Linked DNA regions of Geobacillus stearothermophilus ATCC 12980. The protein of the gene in region 2 interacts with the protein of the main gene of each other region in a pairwise test. Links are inferred from orthologs where the notes say so. Each region holds a gene or a part of one and is shown on either strand. Other genes may lie near its edges.

What was found.
Region 1: the proteins of rlmB (region 2) and tsaE interact in binary tests that used the Escherichia coli proteins (3 or more experiments, as listed by UniProt). The link is inferred for Geobacillus stearothermophilus ATCC 12980 from one-to-one orthologs.

Annotation. Positions count from the first base shown.
Region 1 is NZ_CP128494.1:220,672-229,672, reverse strand. What follows is about bases 5,897-8,746. They hold tsaE (tRNA (adenosine(37)-N6)-threonylcarbamoyltransferase complex ATPase subunit type 1 TsaE), read right to left. Parts: upstream 7,626-8,746; coding sequence 7,167-7,625; downstream 5,897-7,166. Other genes in these bases: tsaB (tRNA (adenosine(37)-N6)-threonylcarbamoyltransferase complex dimerization subunit type 1 TsaB), read right to left, coding at 6,430-7,170; rimI (ribosomal protein S18-alanine N-acetyltransferase), read right to left, coding at 6,018-6,470; tsaD (tRNA (adenosine(37)-N6)-threonylcarbamoyltransferase complex transferase subunit TsaD), read right to left, coding at 5,897-6,021. Outside these bases: QSJ10_RS01310 (YdiK family protein), read left to right, coding at 1-126; twin-arginine translocase subunit TatC, read right to left, coding at 191-940; tatA (twin-arginine translocase TatA/TatE family subunit), read right to left, coding at 961-1,113; QSJ10_RS01295 (redox-sensing transcriptional repressor Rex), read right to left, coding at 1,131-1,772; cyclic pyranopterin monophosphate synthase MoaC, read right to left, coding at 1,788-2,276; ribosomal protection-like ABC-F family protein, read left to right, coding at 2,372-4,303; more of tsaD, read right to left, coding at 5,008-5,896. UniProt on the Escherichia coli protein: Required for the formation of a threonylcarbamoyl group on adenosine at position 37 (t(6)A37) in tRNAs that read codons beginning with adenine.
Region 2 is NZ_CP128494.1:97,571-114,439, forward strand. Bases 9,419-12,371 are described here. They hold rlmB (23S rRNA (guanosine(2251)-2'-O)-methyltransferase RlmB), read left to right. Parts: upstream 9,419-10,502; coding sequence 10,503-11,240; downstream 11,241-12,371. Other genes in these bases: cysS (cysteine--tRNA ligase), read left to right, coding at 9,419-10,077; QSJ10_RS00560 (Mini-ribonuclease 3), read left to right, coding at 10,081-10,503; QSJ10_RS00570 (NYN domain-containing protein), read left to right, coding at 11,244-11,756; sigH (RNA polymerase sporulation sigma factor SigH), read left to right, coding at 11,793-12,371. In the rest of the region: ATP-dependent protease ATP-binding subunit ClpC, read left to right, coding at 1-2,034; DNA repair protein RadA, read left to right, coding at 2,110-3,480; QSJ10_RS00530 (PIN/TRAM domain-containing protein), read left to right, coding at 3,766-4,860; ispD (2-C-methyl-D-erythritol 4-phosphate cytidylyltransferase), read left to right, coding at 4,882-5,568; ispF (2-C-methyl-D-erythritol 2,4-cyclodiphosphate synthase), read left to right, coding at 5,583-6,065; gltX (glutamate--tRNA ligase), read left to right, coding at 6,172-7,641; cysE (serine O-acetyltransferase), read left to right, coding at 8,013-8,690; more of cysS, read left to right, coding at 8,668-9,418; more of sigH, read left to right, coding at 12,372-12,476; preprotein translocase subunit SecE, read left to right, coding at 12,774-12,956; transcription termination/antitermination protein NusG, read left to right, coding at 13,069-13,602; rplK (50S ribosomal protein L11), read left to right, coding at 13,844-14,269; rplA (50S ribosomal protein L1), read left to right, coding at 14,451-15,152; rplJ (50S ribosomal protein L10), read left to right, coding at 15,411-15,911; rplL (50S ribosomal protein L7/L12), read left to right, coding at 15,966-16,334; QSJ10_RS00610 (class I SAM-dependent methyltransferase), read left to right, coding at 16,447-16,869. UniProt on the Escherichia coli protein: Specifically methylates the ribose of guanosine 2251 in 23S rRNA.

The DNA.
Region 1 (9,001 bases), 110 kb from region 2 along the record:
TTTACGTATTTGGCGATCGAAAGCGTTCATGAAACGATTTGGAACGTCTCAACCATCGCGTTGGCGGCGCTGGCCGCTTTTGATTTCGGCACCGCCTTTCGCTTGTTCTTCACACCGAGACAATAAAACCCTCCCCATTGGGGGAGGGTTTTTGCCTGGCGCCGTATGAACCGTCCTCTTGATGCTGCCCTCAATATGGATCGCCGCTTCCTTCCTCCGCCGCTAATTGCGCCTTTCGATAGCCGATTTTGGCAACCCAGATGCTCCCCTCATACAAAAGCGTCAGTGGAATCATGACGATCACTTGCGACAACACATCCGGCGGCGTAATGGCGGCCGCTAAAATAAGCAGCGCCAAATACGCATACTTGCGGATGCGAACAAGAAGCTGCGGCGTAATAAGCCCTAAGCGGGTGAAAAACAGGACAACAATCGGCAGCTGAAACACGATGCCAAACGGCAGCACGAGCTGCAGCAAAAACTGAAAATATTCATTAATGCCGATCATCTGTTGAATGCCGAGCCGTTCCGCCAGCTGATTCATAAACCGGACGACAAATGGAAACAAGACGAAATACGCAAAACCAACCCCGGCTAAAAATAGAATGATCGATGCTGGAATGTAGCTGAGCGTTGCTTTCCGCTCTTTTTCATACAGCCCCGGACTGACAAACGCCCAAATTTGATACAACAGCACCGGAGCAGTCAGTACAGCGGCGATGACAAAGGCAAACTGAAAATACACTTTAATCGGATCGGTGAGGCGGAACGCGTTCATCGTCAGCTGTTTCGCTTCCGCAGTGTGCTGCAAATACACAATGACGTCATCGACAAAAAAGAAGCTGGCTACAAGCGCCGCAACGAAAAAGAGAAGCACGATGATCAGCCGTTTCCGCAGCTCTCCGAGGTGTTCATACACGGACATTTCTTTGTCATTCATCGTTTCCCCATCCTGCCTTGTCATCGGTCGGTTTTCGTTTCTTCGTCATCAGCGAGCCCTTTTGTGGCGTCTTTAAACTCGCGAAGCGACTGGCCGAACGACCGCCCCAACTCCGGCAGCTTTTTCGTGCCAAACAGCAACAAAATGACAAGAACGAGCAACAAATATTTCATGTGTTGTTCTCTCCTTTTTACGATGGCGATGGATAGTTTTTCAAAAAATAGACGAGCGACTGCAGCTCAATGGCTAAATCGATATGATGGACACGAATATGGTTCGGCACGTTCAACCGCGCCGGAGTAAAGTTTAAAATGCCTTTAATTCCTTGCGCGACAAGGCGGTCGGTCAGCGCTTGAGCCGCGGCGGCCGGCACGGTTAAAATCGCGATCGGAATGTCGCCGCGAAGCCGCTCCTCCAGCTCATCGAGATGATAGACCGGCACCCCGCCGACTGTCGTTCCGACCTTCCGTTCATCGACATCAAACGCCATGACAATTTTCGTGTTGTTATTTTTCGAAAAGTTGTAGTTTAAAAAGGCGGTGCCTAAATTGCCGACGCCAAACAAGGCGACTTCGGTCACCTCATCCTCTTCAAGCGTCTGGCGGAAAAACGACAACAAATAATTGACATTATACCCGTATCCCTTTTTGCCAAGCGCGCCAAAATACGAAAAGTCGCGGCGAATTGTCGCCGGATCGACTTTCACCGCCTCGCTCAGCTCGGCGGAGGACACGCGCTGCTTCCCTGAGGCATGTAAATTTTTCAAAAACCGATAGTATAACGGCAGACGCTTGGCAGTCGCCTGCGGGATTTTCGGTTGTTCGTTGCTCATCGTTTCATCCCCCAGCTAATCGGTTTTCCGTCGATAATGGCCGGACTTCCCGCCCGTTTTTTCGACCAAATACGTTGGACCGATCGTCATTCCTTTATCGAGCGATTTGCACATGTCGTACACAGTCAATGCGCATACCGAAGCCGCCGTCAGCGCTTCCATCTCCACTCCTGTGCTCCCTTTCGTTTTGACCGTCACGGTAATCACAAGTTTATACGCTTCCGCCTCTTTTTCCCAAGCAAAGGCAATATCGACGCCTTTTAACATAAGCGGATGGCACATCGGAATAAGATCGGCCGTTTTTTTCGCCGCCATGACCCCGGCCACCTGGGCTACCGCCAGCACATCACCTTTCTCAATGGCATTGTTCGTCATCTTTTCGTAAATCTCTTCATTGACGGTGACGCTCGTTCTCGCCACCGCTATCCTGATCGTATCTTCCTTGTTCGTAATGTCGACCATTTTCGCCCGGCCTTGTTCATTGAAATGCGTAAACGATGACAAGACAATCTCCTCCATTTATCACTATACACCATTTTTCGTTATCTGTCTTTGACCGTTTTCGCGACTTACGTTAAACTATTCGCGAGGTGACGGACATGATCATTTTGCAAGTGAATGGACTCACGAAATATTTTGGCGCTGACCTTATTTTATCGAATATAAAACTAGAAATACAGTCCCGCGCCCGCATTGCTCTTGTCGGCCGCAACGGCGCAGGCAAATCGACGCTGCTGAAGATCATCGCCGGCGAACTTTCTTCCGACAGCGGTGAAATCATCAAGCCAAGCCATATCAAAATCGGCTATTTGGCGCAAAACAGCGGGCTCGACTCGTCACGCTCCATTTGGGACGAGATGCTGGACGTATTCGCGCCGCTCCGGGCGATCGAAGCGCAGCTGGCAGAGCTCGGCGCCCAGCTTGGCGACCCGGATCTGCTCGCCGATCCGTCCCGCTACGAAAAAACGCTTCAAGCGTATGACAACTTGCAAGAGCAATACAAAGAACAAGGGGGCTATCAGTATGAAGCCGACATCCGCTCTGTTTTGCACGGGCTGCAATTTTCGTCATACGATTACCAAACAACGCCCGTTTCCTCGCTAAGCGGCGGACAGCGGACGAGGCTCGCCCTTGGAAAACTGCTGTTGGCCAAGCCGGACTTGCTTATTTTAGACGAGCCGACGAACCATTTGGACCTCGATACGCTCACATGGCTCGAGCAATATTTACAGGCATACCCCGGCGCCGTTCTGCTCGTTTCCCATGACCGCTACTTTTTGGACAAAGTCGTCACCGAAGTGTACGAGCTGTCCAACGCGACGCTTAAGCGGTATAGCGGCAATTATAGCCGCTATTTGGAGCTTCGGGCCGAGCAATACGAACAAGAGCTAAAACGATACGAAAAGCAACAGGAGGAAATCGCCCGCCTCGAAGACTTCATCCGGCGCAACATCGCCCGCGCCTCGACAACGAAACGGGCGCAAAGCCGGCGAAAGCAGCTCGAAAAAATGGAGCGGCTTGAACGCCCGGCCGGAGATGAAAAATCAGCTTCTTTTTCTTTTGCGATTGAGCGGCCGAGCGGCCATGAGGTGCTCACCGCAGAGCAATTGACCGCCGGCTATCGCGAAGGCGCACCGGTCATCCGCCAAATCAGCTTTCGCATCACACGGGGGGAGAGTGTCGCCTTGGTCGGACCAAACGGCATCGGCAAGTCGACATTGTTGAAGACGATCGCCGGAAAGCTCCCAGTCCAATCCGGAAAGCTCCGGTACGGTGCAAATGTGAAAATCGGCTATTACGACCAAAACCAGGCGGAACTGTCGACAAACAAACGAGTGCTCGACGAGTTGTGGGACGCCTACCCGGACAAAACCGAAAAAGAAATTCGCACCGTGCTCGGCAACTTTTTGTTTTCCGGCGACGACGTCTTAAAACCGGTTTCCGCCTTAAGCGGCGGAGAGAAAGCACGCCTGGCGCTCGCCAAACTCATGTTGCAAAAAGCCAACGTTCTCTTGTTGGATGAACCGACCAACCATCTCGACCTTGACAGCAAAGAGATGCTCGAGAAGGCGCTTGTCGACTATCCGGGAACGATCTTGTTCGTCTCCCACGACCGCTATTTCATTAATCGCATCGCGACAAAGCTGTTTGAACTCTCGGGCGATGGGCTTGTCGAATATTTAGGAGACTATGACTATTACGTGGCGAAAAAAGAAGAAATGCGCGAATTGGCGCGCCTGGACTCCCACCCGCCCGCATCACCGGACAGCGGCGAAACAGCCAAATCCACATACGAGCAAGAAAAAGAGGAAAAAAGACGACAGCGCCAACGGCAGCGCCGTCTGGAAGAGATCGAAGCCGAGATCGCCGCACTGGAAGCACAAATCGCTGAAACCGAGCAGCAGCTGTGCGACCCGTCTGTATACGGCGATTATGAAACCGTGCAGCAGCTCACGCAAGAAAACGAAAAGCGGAAACAGCAGCTTGAAACGTTATTGGCCGAGTGGGAACAGCTCTACGCCTCGTTTTGAGCCAATCCGCTGCCAGGGAACGCCAACACGGGCATCTAGCGGCTTCATGTGCACTGCTCGTGCGCATCACCGCGCCAGGCCGATCACAGGCCAAACTCATTTAGCAGCCTTTTGCCTTGTTCATGAAAGCTGCTTCTTAGGTGAAGGACGATGACTGACAAGAGGGTGTCCCCAAAGGATTGGAACACCCTCTTTCGTTGCATATATATGCTTGCTGTTTCTGCCGCACTAGACGTGCGCCTATCTTGAAGGCAGGCGACCTTTTAGGTCAGCCCCGTTTTTGTGTTAATCACATTATACACAAAGAAATCCACACTTTTCTGTGCAAAACAGAAGTTATTCACCGACTTTTCCACATTATCCACAACCAATCCCTTTCCTCATATGAAAAAATGATTGTGTATTGCACTCCTCGCCGTTATCATGTTTTTTTTACTTTTCCACATTGTCCACAACCTATGGATAAAAATATGCACAACAAGTCCCCACCCGACGGCCGTTCCGCTTGCCAAACAAAAAAGAGCAGACCACCTGCCCTAAGCGATCCGCTCTATGAAATCCCCAACCTCCTAGAAGGCCGGTGACAAACTGCTGTCACGAGCAAATCAACGGCATTTCGCCAAAAAAGAAGGCTGATTCCACAGTTTTTCTCTAATTGAGAAACAAGTGGAGCTAGCAGTATTTTGTACTAAATCACCGACCTTCTAGACAAGCGGCAAGCTTGGATTGGCGTTGAGCGCCAAATCAGCCCGCTTTCCTTGTTGATATAACACAGTTCCCGCAACGGCAATCATCGCCGCATTATCAGTGCATAGCGATAACGGTGGGATGACAAGCTCCACATCGGGGAGCTCTTTCATTTTCTCCTGCAGTGCAGCCCGAAGCCCGCGGTTGGCCGCCACTCCGCCGGCGAGCAGCACTTGCCGCACATTGTACTGTTTCGCCGCCTGCACTGTTTTCGTCACCAGCACATCGACGACGCTGGCCTGAAAGCTCGCGGCCATCTGTCTCGGATCGATCTCCTCGCCGCGCTGCTTCGCTTTGTGGAGCGCATTGAGAACCGCTGATTTTAAGCCGCTGAAGCTGAAATCATACGAACCTTCCTCAAGCCACGCTCGCGGCAAATCAATCACGGGCTCGCCCTCATGAGCCAACCGGTCGATGTGCGGTCCTCCTGGGTACGGAAGGCCTAAAGCCCGCGCCACCTTGTCATACGCCTCACCAGCAGCGTCGTCGCGCGTCTCGCCAATGACTTGAAACGCCCCGTGGCCTTCCATGTAAACAAGCTCCGTATGCCCGCCGGAAACGACAAGCGCCAACAGCGGAAATTTCATCTCCGCCACGAGCTGGTTGGCGTAAATATGACCAGCAATATGATGCACCCCGACAAGCGGCAACCCGTGGGCAAACGCGAGCGCCTTTGCGGCGTTCACCCCGACAAGGAGCGCCCCAACCAACCCCGGTCCGGCCGTCACCGCAATGGCATCAAGATCGGAAAACGATACGCCAGCCTGCCGCATCGCTTCCTCCATGACGAGTGTAATTTGTTCGACATGATGGCGCGAGGCAATTTCCGGCACAACACCGCCAAACCGCCGATGGCTTTCCATTTGCGACGCCACAACATTCGATAAAATCTCTTTTCCGTTTTTCACCACGGCCGCCGCTGTTTCATCGCAGCTCGTTTCAATACCTAGTACATGCACGTTTTCATTCATGTCAGTTTCACCCACATCACTAGCGCATCTTCAAAATTGTCCGGATAATACCGTTTGCGGATGCCGCCATTGCGAAACCCAAGCTTTCGGTACAACGACTGGGCGACATGGTTCGAGACGCGCACTTCCAGCGTCATCGTCGCCGCCCCATGCTGCTTGGCTGTTTCCATAAGGCGGCGCATAAGCGCTTCGCCGAGTTTTTGTCCGCGAAACTGTGGCAGCACAGCGACATTCGTCACATGCGCTTCATCAATCACGAGCCACATCCCCGCATACCCGATGATCCGTCCGCGGTGCACCATGACAATATATTTCGCGTAACGATTGTACATCAGTTCATTATAAAAAGATTCCCGGCTCCACGGCGCGGTAAACGACGCCTGTTCGACTTGCACGACCTCATCGATATCATGAATGGTCATCGGCCGGAATTGCACATCGATCCCCATCGTCCCCGTCCCCTTTTTGTTTCGCAAGCCATTTCGCTTCCGCTTCCGCAAGACGGATGTAATTCGGCACAAACGTATGCGGATTCTCATGTTCTTTCTCTTTTCCGAGCATGATGAGCTCACTTGGCCGCGGCAATGTCAACGACGGCGGCGTCATGAAAAACCGCCCGCCCAAGCGGCTCCGAAACAGCTCACTATATACCGGCGCATCGGCCCCGATGAACAATACATCCTCTCCCCGTCTGCGTAAATGATCGGCCCACTCGTCCGCCGCCACAATCCGGTCCGCTTCAAGGCATCGGAGCGCGCCGTCCTCGTACCGGTACAACCCGGTGTAAATTTGTCCGCGCCGCGCGTCAAACAGCGGGACGAGCAAACCGGGGAAATACCGGCCATTAGCGGCGAGCACCTCTAAACTCGAGACGCCGGCTATCGGAATGCCGAGCGACCAAGCGAGCGTTTTCGCAATGGTGACACCGATCCGCACCCCGGTATAAGATCCAGGGCCTTTCGCAACAACAACTAAATCAAGCTCATTGGGCGCCATTCCGCACTGCCGAAGCAGCGACTCAATGGCCGGCATCGTCCGGACAGAATGATCTCTTTTGACACTCGTAATGAATTCCCCTTTAATAACATCCCCATCCGCCACAGCAATGCCTAGCGGCATATTCGATGTATCAATCCCTAATATTTTCATGACGCAAAAATCTCCTTGCATAGCTGTTCATAGCGCCACCCTGACGGCTCAAAGACAAGTCTCCGTTCATCGCCGCCATGGCGAAACAAAGAAACGGTCAGCCGCTCCTCAGGCAGCTGCCCCGCAATCAAATGGGCCCACTCGACAACCGCAACACCATCACCGTTAAAATATTCATCAAATCCGAGATCCTCCCATTCGTCTTCAAGCCGATACACATCCATATGATAAAGCGGCAGCCGCCCATCATACTGCTTGATAATCGTGAAGGTCGGGCTGTTGACGTTTTGTACAATGCCCAGCCCCTCGGCAATCCCTTTCGTAAACGTTGTTTTTCCCGCACCTAAATCTCCCTCTAACGCGATGACCATCCCCGGCTGAAGCCGTTCTCCGAGCCGGCGTGCAACCGCCTTCGTCTCTTCCGGAGAATGCACGGTAAGTTCAAACTGCTTCATGGTGTTCCACCTTATTCCATTTTATCATCTTTGCTTCCGCTTTTGAAATTTTACCATAAGGAACGGCAACGTTGCCACTGCCGGCGCCAAAAAAACAGCCATACAAAACAAAAGGACTGCCCTGCTAAGGCTATATTGAGCCTCCCGGGCAGTCCTGAGATCAAACTCGCAAAACAAAAAGAAAAAGGGAATTAGGCGTGTTGCTACTCCCTGGTGAATAAGATTGCCTAGCAGCGACCTACTCTTGCAGGGGCGCTGGCCCCAACTACCATCGGCGCTGGAGGGCTTAACTTCCGTGTTCGGGATGGGAACGGGTGTTTCCCCTCCGCTATCACCACTAGGCAAGCGATTCAGTTTCGACATCATTTATTATACTTAAAAAATAAATATTGTCAAGAAGGAAAGTCATTCCTTCAAAACTAGATAACCGTCGGAAGAAGCCGGGGCGAACCGCTCGCCTGCGCTTTTCGATGTCTAGTTCCGGCCGCCATCGGCTCGCGACGCTTCGGTCCTGCTGCGGCGGGCTTAGCCCGCTCGCAGGCCCTCCAGCGCGCCTCGCCGATAAGCAGGCGGCCTCCACTTTTCTTGTTAGGTTAAGCCCTCGATCGATTAGTATCCGTCAGCTCCACGTGTCGCCACGCTTCCACCTCGGACCTATCGACCTCGTCATCTTCGAGGGATCTTACCCGCCTGACGCGGTGGGAAATCTCATCTTGAGGGGGGCTTCACGCTTAGATGCTTTCAGCGCTTATCCCGTCCGCACATAGCTACCCAGCGGTGCCCCTGGCGGGACAACTGGTACACCAGCGGTGCGTCCATCCCGGTCCTCTCGTACTAAGGACAGCTCCTCTCAAATTTCCTGCGCCCGCGACGGATAGGGACCGAACTGTCTCACGACGTTCTGAACCCAGCTCGCGTACCGCTTTAATGGGCGAACAGCCCAACCCTTGGGACCGACTACAGCCCCAGGATGCGATGAGCCGACATCGAGGTGCCAAACCTCCCCGTCGATGTGGACTCTTGGGGGAGATCAGCCTGTTATCCCCGGGGTAGCTTTTATCCGTTGAGCGATGGCCCTTCCATGCGGAACCACCGGATCACTAAGCCCGACTTTCGTCCCTGCTCGACCTGTCCGTCTCGCAGTCAAGCTCCCTTGTGCCTTTGCACTCTCCGAATGATTTCCAACCATTCTGAGGGAACCTTTGGGCGCCTCCGTTACCTTTTGGGAGGCGACCGCCCCAGTCAAACTGCCCGCCTGACACTGTCTCCCACCCCGCTAAGGGGTGCGGGTTAGAATTTCAATATCGCCAGGGTGGTATCCCACCGCCGCCTCCACCGAAGCTGGCGCTCCGGCTTCCCAGGCTCCCACCTATCCT
Region 2 (16,869 bases):
CGCCAACAAGTGTTGCAACTGCTCGGCAGCAATGAATCGGTATCGGGCCACGGCGGTGGGGGGGCTTCGCATGTAAGCACGCCGACGCTTGACAGCCTTGCCCGCGATTTGACGGCGATTGCCCGCGAAGGGCGGCTTGATCCGGTCATCGGCCGCAGCAAAGAAATTCAGCGTGTTATTGAAGTGTTGAGCCGACGGACAAAAAACAACCCGGTGCTCATCGGTGAACCGGGGGTTGGAAAAACAGCGATCGCGGAAGGATTGGCCCAGCAAATCGTCAACAACGAAGTGCCGGAAACGCTGCGCGACAAACGGGTCATGACGCTCGATATGGGGACGGTCGTCGCCGGGACGAAATACCGCGGCGAATTTGAAGACCGGCTGAAAAAAGTGATGGACGAAATTCGCCAGGCGGGCAATATCATTTTGTTCATCGATGAACTCCATACGTTAATCGGCGCTGGCGGAGCCGAAGGGGCCATCGACGCGTCGAACATTTTAAAGCCGGCCTTGGCGCGTGGAGAATTGCAATGTATCGGTGCGACAACGCTTGATGAATACCGCAAATACATTGAGAAAGATGCTGCGCTCGAGCGCCGCTTCCAGCCGATTCACGTCGATGAGCCGACAGTTGAAGAGTCGATTCAAATTTTAAAAGGGCTGCGCGACCGGTATGAAGCGCATCATCGCGTCTCGATTTCCGATGAGGCGATCATTCAGGCAGTCAAACTTTCCGACCGGTATATTACCGACCGGTTCCTGCCGGATAAAGCGATCGACTTGATTGATGAAGCTTGCTCGAAAGTGCGTCTCCGTTCGTTCACGGCGCCGCCGAAACTGAAAGAACTGGAGCAAAAGCTTGAAGAAGTGCGAAAAGAGAAAGATGCGGCCGTGCAAAGCCAAGAATTTGAAAAAGCGGCGTCGCTGCGTGATATGGAGCAGCGGCTGCGTGAAGAGCTTGAAGAAACGAAACGTGCGTGGAAAGAAAAACAAGGCCAAGAAAATTTGGAAGTGACGGTCGAAGACATTGCCGCGGTCGTCTCGAGTTGGACCGGGATTCCGGTATCGAAGCTGGCCGAGACGGAAACCGAGCGGCTGTTGAAACTGGAAGAAATTTTGCATTCGCGCGTCGTCGGCCAAGACGAGGCGGTCAAAGCGGTGGCCAAAGCGGTGCGCCGCGCCCGGGCTGGCCTCAAAGACCCGAAACGCCCGATCGGTTCGTTCATTTTCCTCGGCCCGACCGGCGTCGGGAAAACGGAATTGGCCCGTGCATTGGCCGAGGCAATGTTTGGAGATGAAGATGCCCTCATTCGCATCGATATGTCCGAGTATATGGAAAAACACTCGACATCGCGGCTCATCGGTTCGCCGCCGGGGTATGTCGGCTACGAAGAAGGCGGTCAGCTGACCGAAAAAGTGCGTCGCAAGCCATACTCGGTCGTTCTGTTGGATGAGATGGAAAAAGCGCATCCGGACGTGTTTAACATCTTGCTGCAGGTGCTCGAAGACGGGCGGTTGACTGACTCGAAAGGGCGGACGGTTGACTTCCGCAACACGATCATCATTATGACATCGAACGTCGGCGCGGATGCTTTGAAGCGGAACAAGTATGTCGGCTTTAACATCCAGGATGGAAACCAGCAATACAAAGACATGAAAAGCAAGGTCATGGATGAGCTGAAAAAAGCGTTCCGTCCGGAGTTTTTGAACCGGATCGATGAAATTATCGTCTTCCATTCGCTTGAAAAAGACCATCTAAAACAAATTGTCCGTCTGATGGCTGATACGCTGGTGAAACGGCTGAAAGAGCAAGATATTGACCTTGAATTGACGGAGGCGGCGATTGAGAAAATCGCTGCTGAAGGTTTCGATCCGGAATACGGGGCTCGCCCGTTGCGCCGCGCTTTGCAAAAACATATTGAAGACCGTTTGTCCGAAGAACTGTTAAAAGGCACGATCGCCAAAGGACAAAAAGTCGTCGTTGATGTGAAAGATGGGGAATTTGTCGTATTGGCAAAACAGGCCGTGATGTGATGAAAAAAGGTATGCGGCACGATGCTGCCCATACCTTTTTTCCATATGGAACACAAGAGAGAAAGGGTTAGTTCAATGGCGAAAAAGAAGACGAAATTTGTTTGCCAAGAGTGCGGATACGAATCGGCGAAGTGGCTCGGCCGCTGCCCGGGATGCCAAACGTGGAACTCATTCGTCGAGGAAATCGAGCCGGTCAGAACCGCTGTGCGTGGGGCATTTCTCCATTCGGAGCCGTCCGGGTCCGCTAAACCGGTTCCGATTACTGCCGTTGCCGCGGTGCAAGAGCCGCGCATCGAAACGAACAGTGCAGAGTTCAATCGCGTGCTCGGTGGGGGGATCGTCAAAGGGTCGCTCGTCTTAATCGGCGGCGACCCCGGCATCGGCAAGTCGACGCTGTTGCTGCAGGCCTCAGCGCAACTGGCGGCTAGGCATACAGTGTTGTATGTATCGGGCGAGGAATCCGTCAAACAGGTAAAACTGCGCGCTGGGCGCCTTCGCGCCGAGTCCGATCATCTGTATGTGTTAGCGGAGGCGAATTTGGAATATATTGTATCAGCGATTGAAACGATTCAGCCCTCCTGTGTCGTGATTGATTCAATCCAGACGGTGTACCGGACGGATATTACGTCAGCGCCGGGCAGTGTCGCCCAAGTGCGCGAGTGCACCGCTGAGTTGATGAAAATCGCCAAAACAAAAGGCGTCGCCATTTTTATCGTCGGCCATGTGACGAAAGAAGGGGCGATCGCCGGGCCGCGCATTCTCGAGCATATGGTCGATACCGTCCTTTATTTTGAGGGGGAGCGGCATCATACGTACCGCATTTTGCGGGCGGTGAAAAACCGCTTCGGTTCGACGAATGAAATCGGTATTTTTGAAATGCGCGACATCGGGCTGCGGGAAGTGGAAAATCCGTCCGAAGTGTTTTTGGAAGAGCGATCGCACGGGGCGGCGGGTTCGACGGTGGTGGCGGCCATGGAAGGGACGCGCCCGGTTCTGGTGGAAATTCAAGCGCTCGTTTCGCCGACAAGCTTCGGCAACCCGAGGCGGATGGCGACCGGCCTCGATCATAACCGCGTGTCGTTGCTTATGGCCGTATTGGAAAAGCGGGTCGGGCTGCTGTTGCAAAACCAAGATGCCTATTTGAAGGTGGCGGGCGGAGTGAAGCTTGATGAGCCGGCCATTGACCTAGCCATCGCCGTCAGCATCGCCTCAAGCTTTCGCGATCGGCCGACCAATCCGACCGACGTCATTATCGGTGAAGTCGGGTTGACCGGGGAAGTGCGGCGTGTCTCCCGCATTGAACAGCGTGTGCAAGAGGCTGTCAAACTAGGTTTTTCCCGTGTCATTGTACCGAAAAACAATTTGGCAGGTTGGCAGCCGCCGGCAAGCGTTCAGGTGATCGGCGTTTCCCATGTGGCTGAGGCGCTCGAGCATACGATGATTTGAATGCTTTCTTCGGGGGAACGGGCAAATAGGAAACGGCTGGGGGCGCTCGCTAAAGCATCCTCTTGCTCCGCCCCGATCATGTTTTGCATGAAATGACCGAACTTTTTGTTTCGAACAACGTAAATATATATAGGGGGGCAACGTCCTTCCGCTGTGCACAGGCGTCCAGCGCGAATTGTTACAAGCGGATGTCGAATGTTCAAAAATGGTTAAAAATTGGGTTTCGGTTGGTTTCAAACATTGGAAACTGTTTATAATGTTAGATAGGGAGGTGAAGATGAGCCGATGGTCAAACGTGTCGTACAACTATTTTTTTTCGCCGTAGGCGGAACGCTGGGCGCCATGTTTTTGCCTGATTTGCTTGCGCTGTTGAATGTAAGCGACATGCCGCTCATCCATAATTCCTATACGTTGGCGGTGTTGGGCGCTGTTCTTTTCTTTTTGTTGACGTTTTGGCTTGTGGATTATGTTGTGGACATGGTGCGCTGGGTCGAGGAAACATTGGTAAGGGCGCCTGCTGCTGACGTGCTGTTTGGCAGCCTCGGGCTGATTTTTGGTCTTATTATTGCGTTTTTGGTCGTCATGCCGCTGCAATCGTTTCGAATTCAAGTGTTGAACACGGTGCTGCCGATTTTTTTGACGATCTTGCTTGGCTATTTAGGGTTTCGTGTCGGCTTAAAGAAACGGAATGAGCTGATGAACTTATTTTCTCTTTCCAATCGAATGACAAAGAAAAAAGGCGGAGAAACCGAGAACGAGGCGCCGAAAGGTGGAGCGGTGAAAATTTTGGACACAAGCGTCATCATCGATGGGCGGATCGCGGACATTTGCCAAACCGGGTTTTTGGAAGGCCCGCTTGTCATTCCCCGTTTTGTGTTAGAGGAGCTCCAGCATATCGCCGACTCCTCCGATGTGCTGAAGCGAAACCGCGGCCGCCGCGGCTTGGATATTTTAAACCGCATTCAAAAAGAGATGGCGATGAAGGTGGAAATTCATGAGGCCGACTTCAGCGATGTGCAAGAAGTCGACAGCAAGCTCGTCAAACTAGCCAAACAGCTTCAAGGCGTCGTCGTCACAAACGATTTCAACTTGAACAAAGTGTGTGAGCTGCAAAACGTGCGCGTCCTTAATATCAACGATTTGGCTAATGCCGTCAAGCCGATCGTCCTGCCGGGCGAGGAGCTGAATGTGCATGTCATTAAGGACGGAAAGGAACATAACCAGGGCGTTGCTTACTTGGATGACGGAACGATGATTGTTGTCGAAGACGGCAAAGAATATATCGGCAAACGGGTTGACGTCCTAGTCACCAGCGTGTTACAAACATCTGCGGGGAGAATGATTTTTGCCAAGCTGAAGCTGTTGCAAAAAGCGCTGTAAACAGAACAGGGGAAACGTCCAATGAACTACGAAGCGATTGTCTTGGCGGCCGGACAAGGAAAGAGGATGAACGCCGGTATGAATAAGCAGTTTATTGAACTAGGCGGCGAACCGCTCATCGTCCGGACGCTGAAGGTGTTCGACCGCGATGAACGGTGCGCCCGCGTCGTGCTTGTCGTGAATCCGGCGGAGCGAAGCCGCTTTGAGCAACTTGTCGTTCGTTTTCGTATCAAAAAAGTGGCAGCGTTCGCTGAGGGCGGCGAGGAGCGGCAACATAGCGTCTATAACGGGCTGCAGGCGTTAGAGGGACGGGGCATTGTCCTGATCCACGACGGCGCCCGCCCGTTTATTCACGTCCGCCATTTGCATGAGCTGGCGGATGCAGCCGCCCGATACGGGGCAGCGGTCCCGGCTGTGCGGGTGAAAGACACAATCAAAAAAGTGGACGGTTTGTTTGTCGAACAGACGATTGATCGTTCCAGCTTGTGGGCGGTGCAGACGCCACAAGCTTTTCGTCTGTCTTTGATCGCCGAGGCGCATGAGGCTGCGAAACGGGAAGGCTATCTTGGCACGGACGACGCCAGCCTCGTCGAGCGGCTCGGCAAGCCGGTGAAAATTGTAGAAGGGGACTACCGCAACATTAAACTGACGACTCCGGAAGACATTTTGTTTGCCGAGGCGATTTTAGCGAGCCGCGTCGCAGAGTAAACGGAGGTGAAGACATGTTTCGCATCGGACAAGGGTTTGACGTTCACCAGCTCGTTGAAGGGCGTCCGCTTATCATTGGCGGCGTACATATTCCGCATGAGAAAGGGCTGCTCGGCCATTCGGATGCCGATGTGCTGCTCCACGCGGTGGCGGACGCGTGCCTTGGAGCGATTGGCGCCGGCGATATCGGACGGCATTTTCCTGATGATGACCCGCGCTATAAAGACGCGGACTCAACCGAATTGTTGGCGCACGTATGGACGCTCGTCCGGAAGGAAGGGTATGCATTGGTGAACGCCGACTGTACGATTATCGCTCAAAAGCCGAAAATGGCTCCGTACATTGAGGAGATGAAAGCCGTGATCGCCCGCCTGCTTGAAGCCGAGCGCACACAAGTGAACGTCAAGGCGACGACAACGGAAAAACTCGGGTTCACCGGGCGCGGGGAAGGCATTGCCGCCCAAGCGGTCGTGTTGCTTAAAAAGAGCGGGGAGTAAGGCGCAACCGTTAGGCGCCGAATGGGGCGAGCCGTCCGTTTTGAACTTTGCCGCGATAAACGGTACAATAAGGGTACAAGTTTGGATGAAAGTGGAGGGTTGGACGATGGCAAAAGATGTGCGCGTGCGCTATGCGCCGAGCCCGACCGGCCATTTGCATATCGGAGGGGCGCGGACCGCGCTGTTTAACTATTTGTTTGCTCGCCATCACGGCGGAAAAATGATCGTCCGCATCGAGGATACGGATATCGAACGGAACGTGGAAGGCGGCGAACAGTCGCAGCTCGAAAACTTACAATGGCTCGGCATCGATTATGACGAGTCCGTTGATAAAGATGGCGGCTATGGTCCGTACCGCCAGACGGAGCGGCTTGATATATACCGGAAGTATGTGGACGAACTGCTCGAGCAAGGACATGCGTACAAATGTTTTTGCACGCCGGAAGAGCTTGAGCGGGAGCGGGAGGAGCAGCGTGCGGCCGGCATCGCCGCTCCGCAATACAGCGGCAAGTGCCGCCGTTTGACGCCGGAACAGGTCGCGGAACTTGAGGCGCAAGGCAAGCCGTATACGATCCGCCTCAAGGTGCCGGAAGGGAAAACATACGAAGTCGACGATCTGGTGCGCGGCAAAGTGACGTTTGAATCGAAAGATATCGGCGATTGGGTCATTGTGAAGGCGAACGGTATTCCGACGTACAACTTTGCCGTCGTCATCGACGACCACCTTATGGAGATCAGCCATGTGTTCCGCGGTGAGGAGCATTTGTCCAACACGCCGAAGCAGCTGATGGTGTATGAATATTTTGGCTGGGAGCCGCCGCAGTTTGCCCATTTGACGTTGATTGTCAACGAACAGCGGAAAAAGTTGTCCAAGCGCGATGAGTCAATCATTCAGTTCGTGTCGCAATACAAAGAGCTCGGCTATTTGCCGGAAGCGATGTTCAACTTTTTCGCCCTCTTAGGCTGGTCGCCGGAAGGGGAGGAAGAAATTTTTTCGAAAGACGAGCTCATCCGCATCTTCGACGTTTCGCGGCTGTCAAAGTCGCCGTCGATGTTTGACACGAAAAAGCTGACATGGATGAACAATCAATACATCAAAAAACTCGATTTGGACCGGCTCGTCGAATTGGCTTTGCCGCATTTGGTGAAAGCCGGGCGCTTGCCGGCGGACATGAGCGACGAACAGCGGCAGTGGGCGCGCGATTTAATCGCACTGTATCAAGAGCAAATGAGCTACGGGGCGGAGATTGTTCCGTTGTCCGAGTTGTTCTTTAAGGAAGAAGTCGAATACGAAGATGAGGCGCGCCAAGTGCTCGCCGAAGAACAAGTGCCCGACGTGCTTTCGGCCTTTTTGGCCCATGTGCGGGACCTCGACCCGTTTACAGCCGACGAAATTAAAGCGGCGATTAAGGGGGTGCAAAAGGCGACCGGACAAAAAGGGAAAAAGCTGTTTATGCCAATTCGCGCCGCGGTGACCGGGCAAACGCACGGGCCGGAGCTTCCGTTTGCCATTCAGCTGCTCGGCAAACAAAAAGTAATCGAGCGGCTCGAGCGGGCGCTGCAAGAAAAATTTTAGCGGAATAGGTGTGCACGTTTGCGTAGTGCGTGTGGTATAATAATACAAAGTTTATCGGTTGAACAAGCGCATAGTGAAAAAGCGTTGACGAGGAGAAGTAGGAAACGCCGTCATCCCAGAGAGAGTCGCCTTGGCTGGAAGCGGCTTATGCCCGGCGTTATCCGAAATGCGCCTCGGAGTCTCCTTTCGAACCGGAACAGAGACGTTCTGCAGTAGAGAGGAGCGGAGCCTCTCCGTTATCGGACTCGAGCGAGTGAAACGGCGTTTTCCCGTTTCGCTAAACAGAGTGGAACCGCGCCAAAAGCGTCTCTGTGTCTTCGGCACAGGGACGCTTTTTTATTCAAAACAACTTAGAGGGATGGAGGGAGGACATGATGTTTAAAACGTTAAAAGAGGATATTGAGGTCATTTTTGAACAAGACCCGGCGGCAAGAAGCTACCTGGAAGTCATTTTAACGTACTCCGGCCTGCATGCCATTTGGGCGCATCGGATCGCTCATGCGCTTTACAAACGGAAATTTTACTTTCTTGCCCGGTTGATTTCGCAAATCAGCCGCTTTTTCACCGGCATTGAAATTCATCCGGGCGCCAAAATCGGCCGCCGCTTTTTCATCGACCACGGCATGGGTGTGGTGATCGGCGAAACGTGCGAAATCGGCGACAATGTCACGGTCTATCAAGGGGTCACATTAGGAGGGACAGGGAAAGAAAAAGGGAAGCGGCACCCGACGATCAAAGACAACTGTTTGATCGCTGCCGGCGCGAAAGTGCTCGGGTCGATTACGATCGGCGAAAACTCGAAAATTGGCGCCGGGTCGGTCGTGTTAAAAGACGTGCCGCCCAACTCAACCGTCGTTGGCATTCCGGGCCGCGTGGTTGTGCGTGATGGAGTGAAAGTGAAAAAAGATTTGAACCACACCGACCTGCCAGATCCGATCGCTGACCGGTTCCGGGAGCTTGAAGAGGAGATCGTCCGGCTGAAAAGCGAGTTGGAGGCATTGAAACAGCAAGAAAGGAAGAGCGAGTATGAGCAGCATCCGGCTTTATAATACGTTGACGCGAAAAAAGGAACCGTTTGAGCCGCTTGAGCCCAACAAGGTCAAAATGTATGTATGCGGTCCTACCGTTTACAACTATATCCATATCGGGAACGCCCGGGCCGCCATCGTCTTTGACACGATCCGCCGCTATTTGGAGTTCCGCGGCTACGACGTGACGTACGTATCCAATTTTACCGATGTCGACGACAAACTGATTAAGGCGGCCCGCGAGCTTGGCGAAAGCGTTCCGGCGATTGCCGAGCGGTTTATCGAGGCGTATTTTGAAGACATTCAGGCGCTTGGCTGCAAAAAGGCGGACATCCACCCGCGCGTGACAGAAAATATCGGGACGATTATCGAATTCATCCAAGCGCTCATCGACAAGGGGTATGCGTACGAGGTGGATGGCGACGTCTACTACCGGACGCGCAAGTTTCCCGGTTACGGCAAGCTGTCGCACCAATCGATCGATGAATTGCAGGCTGGAGCGCGCATCGAAGTCGGCGAGAAAAAAGACGACCCGCTCGATTTCGCCCTTTGGAAAGCGGCGAAAGAAGGAGAGATTTGTTGGGACAGTCCATGGGGGAAAGGGCGGCCGGGTTGGCATATCGAATGCTCGGCGATGGCGCGCAAATATTTAGGCGATACGATCGATATCCACGCCGGCGGCCAAGATTTGACGTTCCCGCACCATGAAAACGAAATCGCCCAGTCAGAGGCTTTGACCGGCAAACCGTTTGCGAAATATTGGCTGCACAACGGGTATTTAAATATTAACAACGAAAAAATGTCGAAGTCGCTTGGCAACTTCGTGCTCGTCCACGATATCATCCGGCAGATTGACCCGCAAGTGCTGCGCTTCTTTATGTTGTCGGTGCACTATCGCCATCCGATCAACTACAGCGAAGAGCTGCTCGAGAGCGCCCGGCGCGGGCTCGAACGCTTAAGGACGGCATATGGCAACTTGCAGCACCGGCTCGGAGCGAGCACGAATTTAACCGACGACGATGACAAATGGCTGTCGCGCATCGCTGCGGTCCGCGAATCGTTCATCCGCGAAATGGACGACGATTTCAACACGGCGAACGGCATTGCGGTTCTATTTGAGCTGGCGAAACAAGCGAACTTGTATTTGCAGGAAAAGACGACATCGGAAACCGTTATTGGCGCCTTTTTGCGTGAATTTGAACAGTTGATGGACGTGCTTGGCCTCGATCCAAAGCCAAAGCAAGAAGAGCTGCTTGATGAGGAAATCGAGGCGCTGATCCAACAGCGCAACGAAGCGCGGAAAAACCGCGATTTCGCGCTGGCTGACCGCATTCGCGACGAGTTGAAGGCCAAAAACATTATTTTGGAAGATACGCCTCAAGGGACAAGATGGAAACGGGGATCATAAGCAATGGCGCAGTTTGAGACCGTTCATGATGTCAAACAATTAAATGGCTTGGCGCTCGCCTATATTGGCGATGCGGTTTATGAAGTGTACGTGCGCCGCCACTTGCTGGCGATGGGCAGCGTACGGCCGCACGAGCTGCATCGGCGGGCGATCCGCTACGTGTCGGCCCGGGCGCAAGCAAGAGTCATTTTAACCTTGCTTGATGAAGGCGTGTTGACGGAAGAGGAGCAAGCCATCGTCCGCCGCGGCCGCAACGCGAAATCAGGCACGATTCCGAAAAATACGGATGTGCAGACATACCGGCACAGCACCGCGTTCGAAGCGTTGATCGGCTATCATTTTTTACAGGACAACGGCCGGCGGGTCGACGAGTTAATCGGCCGTTCATTTGCGATTATTGAAAGGGAAGAAAGGGCGTTGGAATGATGGATTACATTATCGGCAGAAACCCGGTCATCGAGGCGCTCAAATCCGGGCGCGACATCAATAAAATCTGGATCGCGGAAGGAGCGCAGCGCCACGCCGTCGAGCCTGTCCTCGAATGGGCGAAGCGGCGGGGCGTGCTCGTCCAATATGTTCCGAAGCGCAAGCTTGACCAAATGGTTGACGGGGTGCACCAAGGGGTGATCGCCCAGGCGGCCGCATACCGCTATTACGAGGTCGACGATTTGTTTGCCCGCGCCGCCCGACGGGAAGAAGCGCCGTTTTTCCTCATTTTGGACGAAATCGAAGACCCGCATAACTTGGGCGCCATTATGCGCACCGCAGATGCGGTCGGAGCGCACGGGCTCATCATCCCGAAACGGCGGTCGGTGGGGTTGACGCCGACCGTAGCGAAGGCGTCAACCGGAGCGATCGAGCACGTTCCGGTCGCGCGCGTGACGAACTTGGCGCGGACGATCGACGAGCTGAAAGAGCGGGGCGTTTGGGTGGCTGGCACCGATGCAGACGCCAAAGATGACTACCGCTTCCTTGACGGCACGATGCCGTTGGCGCTGGTCATCGGCAGCGAGGGAAAAGGCATCAGCCGGTTAGTGCGGGAAAAGTGTGATTTCTTGTTTCGGCTGCCGATGCGGGGGCACGTCACTTCGCTCAACGCTTCTGTCGCCGCCAGTTTGCTCATGTACGAGGTGTACCGAAAGCGGTATCCGCTAGGGGAATAGCCGATGAACGTTTTAATTGTCGACGGTTACAACATCATCGGGGCATGGCCGGCGCTGCGCCGGCTGAAAGAGGAAGGCGATCTGGCAGCGGCAAGGGATTTGTTGATTGACAAACTGGCCGATTACAAAGGGTTCACCGGGGATCACGTCGTGGTCGTGTTTGACGCCCATCTCGTGCAGGGAAACGAGAAAAAGTATAAAAACTACGATATCGATGTCATTTTTACAAAGGAAAATGAGACAGCGGACGAACGGATTGAGCGGTTGGCGAAAACGCTCATCAACGCGCGCACCAAAGTGTATGTCGCGACATCGGATTATACGGAACAATGGACGGTGTTCGGTCAAGGCGCCTTGCGCAAATCGGCGCGCGAACTTCTGCACGAAATCGAAGAGGTGGAGCGGGATATTTCAAAAAAGTTGCAGTCAATGAAGCAGCATACACCGACCTTGAAAGTGCCGCTCAATGACAGAGTTGCCGAAATTTTTGAAAAATGGCGGAGAGGGCAAAAATGAGCGGTTGACGCTGTAAAAATTTGCACTGTATAATAAATGTTAGCGATTGATGCGGTCGGGGGGATCAGCGTGGGGGAATGCTTAAAAGTAGACAAGCCAAAGGATTATAAACATTTAGAGGATGAACAGCTTGTTACACTTGTTCACGAAGGGGATGGAGAAGCGCTTGATTTTTTGATCCACAAATACCAAAACTTTGTGCGCGCCAAAGCCCGCTCATACTTTTTAGTCGGGGCTGACCGCGAGGACATTGTGCAGGAAGGGATGATCGGGCTGTACAAGGCAGTCCGCGATTTTAAGGGGGACAAGCTCTCTTCATTTAAAGCGTTTGCAGAACTATGCATCACGAGGCAAATGATTACCGCGATTAAAACCGCGACCCGCCAAAAGCACATTCCGCTCAACTCTTACGTTTCCTTGGACAAGCCGATTTACGACGACGAGTCGGACCGGACGCTGATGGACGTGTTGTCCGGCACGCAGGTGACCGACCCGGAAGAGCTGATTGTCAACCGCGAGGAAGTTGACGATATTGAGCTGAAAATGGCGGAATTGCTCAGCGATTTGGAGCGGAAAGTGCTCGCGTTGTATTTGGACGGGCGCTCGTACCAAGAAATTTCCGAAGAGTTAAACCGCCATGTCAAATCGATCGACAACGCCTTGCAGCGCGTCAAACGGAAGTTGGAGAAATATTTGGAATATCGGGAAATCAGTTTGTAGGCGGTGCATCGGCCGATGGCCGAACGGAGGCCAAAAGATGGCATTGACAGCGGAAATGCTGATATGATAAATTTTTATGGACATCTCGCGGGAACGGTCAAACGTTTATGTTAACGAGCAACGTTGGCTCGCGCGCAATGCGGGAGCCGAAACTGCACGGCTGCAAAACAGGCCGGTTGCCTTGGTGCAGGCGCTTGGCGGCCAACAAGTTTTGTTCGATGAGCAACAATCATACCGTCCATCGCGAGACGAAGCAGGCGGTGGGGACAGTTTTGATCAATCGTGGAGGTACGAGGGATGCAGCGAGTAATCAACTTTTTCAAAGAAGTCGTGCGGGAGTTGAAAAAAGTGAGCTGGCCGAGCCGGAAAGAACTAGTGAACTATACGGGAATCGTATTGGCTACGGTGGCGTTTTTCACCATCTTTTTCGCCGTTGTCGACCTCGGCATTTCGCAGTTGATTCGCCTTGTATTTGAATAAGCGGGCGGATGATATGCTATAATGAAAGATAATCGTGCGAACATGGAACCCGGAAACGGGTTTTTGTTTTGCGCAGAAAACAAAATGAAAACCGCCCTAGGGAGGCTCGCTGATGGAGAAAAACTGGTATGTCGTCCATACATATTCGGGATACGAAAATAAGGTGAAAGCCAATTTGGAGAAACGCGTTGAATCAATGGGAATGCAAGACAAGATTTTCCGTGTTGTCGTCCCGGAAGAAACGGAAACGGACATCAAAAACGGCAAACGGAAAACGACGAAAAAGAAAGTGTTCCCCGGTTATGTGCTTGTCGAAATGATCATGACCGACGATTCGTGGTACGTCGTGCGCAACACGCCGGGCGTGACCGGATTTGTCGGTTCGAGCGGGGCTGGTTCGAAACCGACGCCGCTCATGGAGGAAGAAGTCAAAATGATTTTGAAGCGGATGGGCATGCCGCTTACTGAGATTGATGTCGACTACGAGGTGAATGAAACGGTCCGGATTAAAGAAGGGCCGTTTGCCAACTTCACTGGAAAAATTGAGGTGGTTGACCTCGACAAACATAAGGTGAAGCTGCTTGTCGATATGTTTGGCCGCGAAACACGGGTGGAATTGGAGTTTTCGCAAATAGAAAAAATCTAATGGAAAAGAACTTGCAATCGTTGTTGAAAAGTGATACTATTTTAAAGTCAGTATGTCTTGAATCTTAGACAAGGCATGCAGCGATGAACTTATACGTGCTGTATAAGGGAGCGAACGTGCTTGATGCGCTAATCCTCCCGGCCGAAACGGGAGATATGAAAGCGGCTCGTCAGATCGGAGCCGGATGGAGTGGGAGGGGCAATCCCTAATACCACATCACGGACTTAAGGAGGTGTGTCTCGTGGCGAAAAAAGTAATCAAGATCGTCAAACTGCAAATTCCTGCAGGGAAAGCAAATCCGGCGCCGCCAGTAGGTCCTGCGTTAGGTCAAGCCGGTGTTAATATTATGGCGTTTTGCAAAGAGTTTAATGCCCGTACCGCTGACCAGGCAGGCTTGATCATTCCGGTTGAAATTACGGTTTTTGAAGACCGTTCGTTTACATTCATCACGAAAACGCCGCCGGCCGCTGTACTGTTGAAAAAAGCGGCGGGCATCGAATCGGGCTCCGGCGAACCGAACCGCAACAAAGTAGCGACGATCAAACGTGACAAAGTGCGCGAGATTGCTGAATTGAAAATGCCGGATTTGAATGCAGCGAGCATTGAAGCAGCCATGCGTATGATTGAAGGCACGGCTCGCAGCATGGGCATTGTGATTGAAGACTAAAGCCGGTGCGTCGTTTGTAGGGGAGGTTGCGTCATTGGGCAACCTCTCTCTCCATGAACAAAAACAGCAAGACGGGCCTGATGAATGGGCATCTGTCCGCTTCTTCGTTTTCGAAAGAAGCGAAGAACGTTCAATGTGGGAGGTTTTTCCGCTAAAACCACAACCGAGGAGGATTTTTCACATGCCGAAAAGAGGAAAGAAATACTTAGAAGCATTGAAACTCGTCGACCGCTCCAAAGCATACCCGATTGCTGAAGCAATCGAGCTCGTGAAAAAAACGAACGTCGCGAAATTTGATGCGACGGTGGAAGTTGCGTTCCGGTTGGGCGTTGACCCGAAAAAAGCGGACCAACAAATTCGCGGCGCTGTCGTCCTGCCGCACGGCACGGGGAAAGTAGCGCGCGTGTTAGTGTTCGCAAAAGGGGAAAAAGCGAAAGAAGCAGAAGCAGCTGGCGCTGACTATGTCGGCGATACAGAATACATCAATAAAATCCAGCAAGGCTGGTTTGACTTTGACGTCGTTGTTGCCACGCCGGATATGATGGGCGAGGTCGGGAAACTCGGTCGTATTTTGGGTCCGAAAGGGTTAATGCCAAACCCGAAAACCGGCACGGTCACGTTTGACGTTGCGAAAGCTGTGCAGGAGATCAAAGCTGGTAAAGTGGAATACCGCGTTGATAAAGCCGGCAACATTCATGTGCCGATCGGCAAAGTATCGTTCGACAACGAGAAACTGGCCGAAAACTTCGCCGCCGTCTACGAGGCGATTTTGAAAGCCAAACCGGCGGCAGCGAAAGGGACATACGTCAAAAACGTGACGATTACGTCAACGATGGGTCCTGGCATTAAAGTGGACCCGACGACGGTGGCTGTTGCACAGTAACGGTTGACTTTCTGCGTCGAGTCTGATAAAATGCCATTTGGCTGAACAAACGAATATCATTTATACCGTAGACAGTAGGTGCCTGTTTGAGGCTTAATTTCCTACCGAGGTATGTGGACGATAGAACAGCGCGCCCTGCGTCGGGGACGAGCGGCGGTGCGTTGAACGACACCTCCATGTCTACGCGGCATGGAGGTTTTTTATTGAGCAGACGGTATAAGTGGTATTCTCTCATTTTCCTTACAGGAGGTGCAGGACGTGTCGAGCGCGATTGAACTGAAAAAACAAGTGGTTGCCGAGATTGCGGACAAATTCCGCGCCAGCAAGGCAACCGTCATCGTCGATTACCGCGGCCTGAACGTGGCGGAAATGACCGAGTTGCGCAAACAGCTGCGCGAGGCAGGCGTCGAGTTTAAAGTGTACAAAAACACCTTGACCCGTCGGGCGCTCGCGGAAGTCGGCCTGGAAGGACTGGATGAAGTGTTCACCGGTCCAAATGCCATCGCCTTCAGCAATGAAGATGTCGTGGCGCCGGCAAAAATTTTAAGCGAGTTTGCGAAAACGCATGAAGCATTGGAAATCAAAGGCGGCGTCATCGAAGGGAACATCGCCAGCAAAGAAGAAATCGATGCGTTGGCGAAACTCCCGTCCCGCGAAGGGTTGCTTTCGATGTTGCTTAGCGTTCTTCAAGCCCCGATCCGCAACTTTGCGCTTGCGATTAAAGCGGTGGCTGACAAGCAAGAGGAACAAGGCGCGTAATGGCTCATCGATATGTGCTTAACAATCATTCAGAAAACAAAGGAGGAAGTTGTGATGACGAAAGAACAAATCATTGAAGCAGTGAAAAATATGACCGTATTGGAATTAAACGAATTGGTGAAAGCGATCGAGGAAGAATTCGGCGTAACAGCTGCGGCTCCGGTTGTTGTCGCGGGCGGCGCAGCAGCCGGCGCTGAAGCAGCGGCAGAAAAAACGGAATTCGACGTCATTCTTGCCGACGCCGGCGCGCAAAAAATCAAAGTCATCAAAGTCGTTCGCGAAATCACTGGCCTCGGCCTGAAAGAAGCGAAAGACTTGGTCGACAACACCCCGAAGCCGATCAAAGAAGGCATTGCGAAAGAAGAAGCAGAAGAAATCAAAGCAAAACTCGAAGAAGCTGGCGCGAAAGTCGAAATCAAGTAATGGCTGCGCCATTGAAAAAAGAGGCTTGCCCGAAGCAAGGGACGGCCTCTTTTTTGTTACACTATATATACGGAAGGCAGTGCAGCCTGTCGACAAGGAGGAGGGGATGATGATGAGCGAGCATTATTACTCAGTCAATCCGACGTCGGAGCGAAACCCGCAAACGTGGACGTTTACGCTCCGGGGGCATGAATTTCGCTTTACAACCGACAGCGGAGTGTTTTCAAAGCGCGAAGTCGACTTTGGCACACGCCTGTTAATTGAAACGTTCGAGGAGCCGGGAGTGGCTGGGGATTTGTTGGATGTCGGCTGCGGATATGGGCCGATCGGGCTTGCCTTGGCCAAATCGTTTCCAAACCGGCGCGTTCACATGATTGATGTCAACGAGCGGGCGCTCGAACTGGCGCAGGAAAACAAGCAGGCAAACGGGATTGACAATGCGGTGATTTACAAAAGCGATCTTTTTTCGGAAGTCGGAGAACAGCGATTTGCAGCGGTCGTCACCAATCCGCCGATCCGGGCTGGCAAACGGGTC